Regions from separate parts of the Streptomyces sp. NPDC104309 genome, predicted to be linked through region 1. Evidence: riboswitches for the same ligand, from Rfam matches in the RefSeq annotation. Region 1 holds a riboswitch; the other holds the start of a gene.
The links. Region 1 has a riboswitch for cyclic di-AMP ahead of ACZ68L_RS03625 (transglycosylase family protein). Riboswitches for the same ligand answer to the same signal wherever they lie in the genome.
Positions count from the first base shown of each region.

Region 1 (3,185 bases):
GCGGGCAGGACATCGCGGCCGGCGACCCCGTGCTCGTCGTACTCGCCGCCGCCGACCGCGATCCGGAACGCTTCGAGAACCCCGACACGCTCGACCTCGCACGGCGTGACAATCAGCACCTCGGATACGGGCACGGCATCCACTACTGCCTGGGAGCGCCACTCGCCCGGCTGGAGGGACAGACCGCGCTCGCCACGCTCCTGAGGCGCCTTCCGGACCTGCGACTTGCGGTGGAACCTACCGATTTGCGGTGGCGTGGCGGACTCATCATGCGTGGACTGCGCACCCTGCCCGTGGAGTTCGCGCCGGGGGTCGCGACGACACAAGATGACACTCTGTCAACTCTGTGACTTTCACGTGATCTGCGCTGCATCGACTTGTGACACGCGTTCGAGTCCCGCTAGGTTCACCGTTCGACTCACCAGTCACTCGTCAGTCACACGGAAGGCAACCCCATGGGCTCCGCGAACGGCAGACACCGTCGCCCTCGTCAGGCACCCGCCATCGTCGTCGCCGCGGGCGTGACCGGCTCGGCCATCGCCATCCCGCTGCTCGGCGCGGCCGGTGCGCACGCGGCCGACGCCACGACCTGGGACCGGGTGGCCGAGTGCGAGAGCGGCGGCATGTGGAGCGCCGACCTCGGCAACGGCTCCTACGGCGGTCTGCAGTTCTCGCCGGAGACCTGGAAGGCGTACGGCGGCGAGTCGTACGCCCCGCGTGCCGACCTCGCCAGCCGCGTGCAGCAGATCGCCGTGGCCCAGAAGGTCCTGGCCGACAAGGGGCCGAAGGCGTGGCCCAGCTGTGCGGTCATCTCCGGTCTCGCGACGGACGGAACGCTGCCGGGTGTCGACCCGGGGGTCACGGACTCCGCCGGGACGGCGGACGGTGTGGAGCCGGCTGACGGCGCGTCGGCGACCCCGTCCGATGCCGCCGCGCCCTCGGGCGCCGCCCACAAGCCGACGGGCAAGCCGACGGGCAAGAAGGCGGACAAGAAGGCGGACAAGGCGGTCCCCTCCGCGAAGCCTTCGGCCACCGAGTCGGCCGCCCCGTCCACGGGTCCGTCCTCCAAGGCATCCGATTCGCCCCGTACATCCGACTCGTCCAGCGGTACGCATGGCAAGCATCGCGGCGCTCCGGCCCCCGAGGAGAGCCGGGACGTGGACGGCGGCCTCGACCGCGAGTCGGGCCGCCATGCCTCCCGTGGCGGCGGCGACGCGCGCGACGCGGGCGCGCCGGTCGCCGACGGCGCGTACACCGTCCGTTCCGGCGACAACCTCTGGGCGATTGCTGATGCACAGAAGGTTCCCGGCGGCTGGCCCGCGCTCTATGAGGCCAACAAGGGGACGGTCGGCTCCGACCCGGACCTCATCCTTCCTGGCCAGAGCCTCCGTCTCGATGTGAAGGCCGACTGAGGACAGTCTGAAAATCGGCTAATAGAGCCTCAAGAACCGGGGTAGTTCAGGGACCTATGTCCACTTATGCGTAAGTGAGACATGGGTCTCTTTACGTCAACTGGCGTGTCGCGCTCGGGGGGCCCTTCCGTAGCGCCTCCCACCTGCGGAAACGATGGTTCCTCAGATGCAAGTAAGGGCTGATTGTCCGATGTGTCCATCTTTGAATGTGGGGGTTGCCTATGTTTACGGTCGGAACCGCTCGCACCGCGGGCCCCGTCGACCGTCACGCCGAATCCTGCCGTCGGTCGAAGGGAACAGACGCGTAAAGCGCCGTAGGCAGGAGCGGGGGACCCAGGTAAGCGCCGGCCCGATCGCCGAAAGACGGTCAGGGACGGCTTGGGGTGAAGTCGCGTGCTAGGACGTGCGACCGGGCAACTCACTTGGCCCGAACCCGACAGCTCACCTCGTAGGCGTCGGTGAGGAGAAGTTCCATGCTGCTTTCCAGCAAGGGCAAGCACCGCCGCCCGTCCAAGGCCGTTCGTATCGCCACGCTCGCCGGTGTCGCCGGTACCGCCGTCGTCGTTCCGCTGATGGGCGCGACCGGTGCCTCCGCCGCCTCCGTCGCCACCTGGGACGCTGTCGCTCAGTGCGAGTCCGGTGGCAACTGGTCCATCAACACCGGCAACGGCTACTACGGCGGTCTGCAGTTCTCGCAGTCCAGCTGGGCCGCCGCCGGCGGTACGCAGTACGCCTCCCGTGCCGACCTGGCCACCAAGGCCCAGCAGATCGCCACCGCCGAGAAGCTCCTCGCCATGCAGGGCCCGGGTGCCTGGGGCTGCGCCGGCGCCGGCAACCTGCGCAACGACGGTGTGAACCCGGGCGTCGACACCGGCTCCTCCTCGAAGACCAACTCCGGCGCCACGCAGCAGCAGAGCGCCCCCGCCGCGCCCGAGCGGCCGACCCAGCAGGCCCAGCCGAAGAAGGCCGAGCGCACCGAGGCCCCCGCCACCAACCGCTCGGACCGCTCCGCCGCCCCGCAGGCCGAGGCGAAGAAGACCGTCACCACCCCGACCGGCGAGAAGGTCAAGAAGGGCGACGGCGAGTACAAGGTCGTCTCCGGCGACTCCCTGAGCAAGATCGCCGCCGACCACGAGGTCAAGGGCGGCTGGCAGCGGCTGTTCGAGCTGAACAAGGACATCGTCAAGGACGCCGACCTGATCTACCCGGGTCAGCAGCTGCACCTGACGAAGTAGTCCGGGATCTCTCCTCCCTGAGCACCCCGGCCCGGCGCGCGTTCCCCCGTACGCGCCGGGCCGGGGTTTCCGTGTGACCCCTGCTTCCGCGAGGTGCGTCACCTCTCTGTGTGCGGCAGCTCCGTCCCGGCGGAGTGTGCGGCAGCTCCGTCCCTGCGGGGCGCGTCGCCTCCGTATCGCGTCCGTACGGGCCGGTGCCGGACCGCGCGAGGCGGGCTCCGGGATGGCCCCATCGGTGCGTGATCGTTCAACTTCTGTAGTTACTGGCCAGTAAAATTCTGGCCGTTCGCCCCGTAATGCTCGCTCTTGGGTCCTTTTTCGTCCCAGGGGACGGGCGGTAGTCCGACTGAGCGGGCCGGGCCGGTTAGGCTCTTGTCGCAAGGCCAAAGTGACCCTGCACAACCAGTGTCATATCCCAGAAGGAGATGCCTCGTGCCGTCCATCGACGTCGTCGTAGCCCGGGAAATCCTCGACTCCCGGGGGAACCCCACGGTCGAGGTCGAGGTCGGCCTCGACGACGGCAGCACGGGCCGTGCTG
Region 1 is NZ_JBVJMV010000002.1:405,872-409,056, forward strand. It holds gene ACZ68L_RS03615 (cytochrome P450 family protein) at 1-350, shown strand, start outside; gene ACZ68L_RS03620 (transglycosylase family protein) at 456-1,412, shown strand; cyclic di-AMP (ydaO/yuaA leader) riboswitch at 1,713-1,882, shown strand; gene ACZ68L_RS03625 (transglycosylase family protein) at 1,886-2,647, shown strand; gene eno (phosphopyruvate hydratase) at 3,080-3,185, shown strand, end outside.

Region 2 (3,185 bases), on a different contig from region 1:
GCACTGTCTCTGTCTGATCGGAAAAATGACAACAGAGTCAGGCAATTGGTGCAGACACGAGTGAAGCGCCAGGAAGCCGTACCTGCCTGCGGAGTGGTGATATGGGCGGGGCTAGGCTGCGGCCTCATGGACGTACTCATTCATGCCTTCGTCGCACTGCACATCATCGGTATCGCCTCACTGCTGGGCGGCTTCCTGACCCAGATGAAGGCGATGGGCGCGGGCGCGGCCCGGTTCGTCCCGGCGATGCTGCACGGCGCGCTGACGATGCTGGTCACCGGGGTCGCGCTGGTCGGGCTCAACGAGGCCGACGACCACCACGTGAACAACATAAAGATCGGGGTCAAGCTGCTGCTCCTGGTCGTCGTCCTCGCGCTCGTCTACATCAAGCGGGACGAGGAGAAGGTCGACAAGGGCGCCTTCGCGGCGGTGGGCGGGCTGACGCTCGCCAACATCTTCATCGCCACGCTCTGGACCTGAGGGCCCGAAGGCCTGAGGAGGACCGCGGCCCGGCGTCCGGCAGCCGGGGGCCGTCGTCCGGGCCCTGAGCTCTGAGGGCCGCGGTACGAGGTCTGCGGATCGCGGCCGGGACGGTGCCCGGCCAGGACAATGCCCGGCCCGGCCGCCGCGCGGGGCGGGCCCACGCGCCGGCCGCCGGGGAGCGGGCCGCTACGCCGGCCGCACGCTGCCGTAGATCGGCATGTAGTAGATCGACTCCTCGCGCACATTCGCCCCCGGCTTCGGCGCGTGGATCATCATTCCGTCGCCCTTGTAGATGCCGACGTGGCTGATGTCGTCGTAGAAGAAGACGAGGTCACCCGGACGCAGATCCGCCGTGGCGACCTTGGTGCCGATCTTCACCTGGTCCCAGGTGGTGCGCGGGATGTCGACGCCCGCCGCCTTCCACGCGGCCTGGGTGAGTCCGGAGCAGTCGTACGAGGACGGACCCGTCGCGCCCCAGACGTACGGCTTGCCCAGCTGGGCCCTGGCGAAGGAGAGGACCTTCTCCGCCTTGGTGGTGGCGCTGCTGTCCGAGCCGGTCCCGGCGCCCGTCCCCGTACCGCCGCCGGACCCCGACTTCCTCGCGGCCTCCTCGGCCTTGCGGTCCGCCTCCGCCTTGGCGGCGGCCTGCTGCCGCGCCAGTTCCTCCGCCTTGCGCTTGGCCTCCGCCTCCTTCTTCCGCTCCAGCGCCGCGAGCCGCGCCTTCTCCTCGGCGGTCAGTTTCGACAGCGTCGCGCGCGCCTCGCCCAGCTTCCGCTGGACGTTCTGCTTGCTGGTGCGCAGCGTGGTCTGTGTCGTGGTCAGCGTCTCCAGGCTCTGCACCGCCTCGGCGCGCTTCTTCGAGGCCTTGACCTGCTGTGCGCGGAAGTCCGTGACCGCCTTCTGCTGCTGAGCCGTCATGCGGTTCATCAGCTGGCTCTGGTCGAAGTACGACTGCGGGTCGTCGGCCAGGAAGAAGGTGGCGCTCGGCGTGAGCGAGCCGGTGCGGTACTGCGCGGCGGCGTAGGCGCCGAGCGTCCTGCGGGCGTCGTTGAGTTTGTCGGCGCGCCTCGCCACGTCCTCCAGGAGGGCGTCGACCTCGGCGCGCTGGGCGGCGGAGTCCTCCTTCGCCTGGTTGTACCGCTGGGTCGCGGTGCCCGCCTGCCGGTAGAGGTCGTCGACCTTCTTCTGGACGTCCTCGATGCTGGGCTTCGGAGCGGGCGCCGCCGTGGCGCTCTGCGTGGAGAGCAGGGTCACGGACGCCAGCGCGGCCGTCGTGAGACCGACGGCCGGTGTGGTGGTGCGCACCCGGGTACGCGGTTTGCGATGCGACGCCAAGGCCGGCATCTCCTTCCGTGGACCGCCTACCGGGTTAGCTGTCGGGTTCGGGCGGAACGGAAGGCTGCCCTACGGTCCGAGTGGGGGTACGGACCGATTCACCCCGGTGGTGCGTGTGGGTCCCCGGTTCCGAACGTCCGCGAGGACAGCCCGGATTCGGCGCGGGCGCCCGCTCGGCGTGGTTCGCCTCAGGGGGTACGGGCCGCCCGGTCGAGCACGCTAGCCAATCCATGGTGCTGCTGTGAAGGTCGATGTTCGATATGCCCGATACATTTTCGTGACCTTCGCGGGGCGGGGGCGACGGGGCCGGTCGAGGCCCGGAATTCCTTACGGGGCGTGGGTGTCCGGTCTCTTTGTGTGCCCGGTGGTCGGGTGCGGTTCGCCATGCGGCAGCCACGTGTCGGTGCGGCGGCCTAGACTCGACAAGCGATGAGCAGCCTCTTTGACGACAGCTTCCTGGCCGGCCTCCAGCACTCGGAGGAAGAGCCCCCGCCACCCCCCGAGGACTCCGCACCCGAAGCGGTGCCGGAGGACCTCTTCGCGGGCGTCTTCGACGGGCCCGCGCCGCCCAGGGACGCGTACTACCGTGACGGCGCGCACCGCCCCGTCATCGACTCCGCGGCGCTCCTCGACGGGCTGAACACCGAACAGCGCGCCGCGGTGGTCCACGCCGGCTCCCCGCTGCTCATCGTCGCCGGGGCGGGCTCCGGCAAGACCCGGGTGCTGACCCACCGGATCGCCCACCTCCTCGCCGAGCGCGGAGTGCACCCCGGCCAGATCCTGGCGATCACCTTCACCAACAAGGCCGCGGGCGAGATGAAGGAGCGCGTCGAGCAGCTCGTCGGACCGCGTGCCCACGCCATGTGGGTCATGACCTTCCACAGCGCGTGCGTACGCATCCTGCGCCGCGAGTCGAAGAAGCTCGGCTTCACCTCGTCGTTCTCGATCTACGACGCCGCCGACTCCAAGCGGCTGATGGCCCTGGTCTGCCGTGATCTCGACCTCGACCCCAAGCGCTTCCCGCCGAAGTCGTTCACCGCCAAGGTCTCCAACCTGAAGAACGAACTGATCGACGAGGAGACCTTCGCCGGTCAGGCCGCGGACGGTTTCGAGAAGACCCTCGCCCAGGCCTACGCGATGTACCAGTCCCGGCTGCGCGAGGCCAACGCGCTGGACTTCGACGACATCATCATGACGACGGTCCACCTGCTGCAGGCGTTCCCCGATGTCGCCGAGCACTACCGCCGCCGCTTCCGGCACGTCCTGGTCGACGAGTACCAGGACACCAACCACGCCCAGTACACCCTCGTACGCGAACTGGTCGGCCCGGCCGGCGAGGGCGACGCCCCCGCCGAGCTGTGTGTCGT
Region 2 is NZ_JBVJMV010000015.1:29,685-32,869, reverse strand. It holds gene ACZ68L_RS22470 (hypothetical protein) at 127-480, shown strand; gene ACZ68L_RS22465 (C40 family peptidase) at 670-1,827, opposite strand; cyclic di-AMP (ydaO/yuaA leader) riboswitch at 1,826-1,990, opposite strand; gene pcrA (DNA helicase PcrA) at 2,248-3,185, shown strand, end outside.
Region 2: it holds a riboswitch for cyclic di-AMP, as region 1 does, so the genes downstream of both, ACZ68L_RS22465 (C40 family peptidase) here and ACZ68L_RS03625 (transglycosylase family protein) in region 1, are expected to answer to the same signal.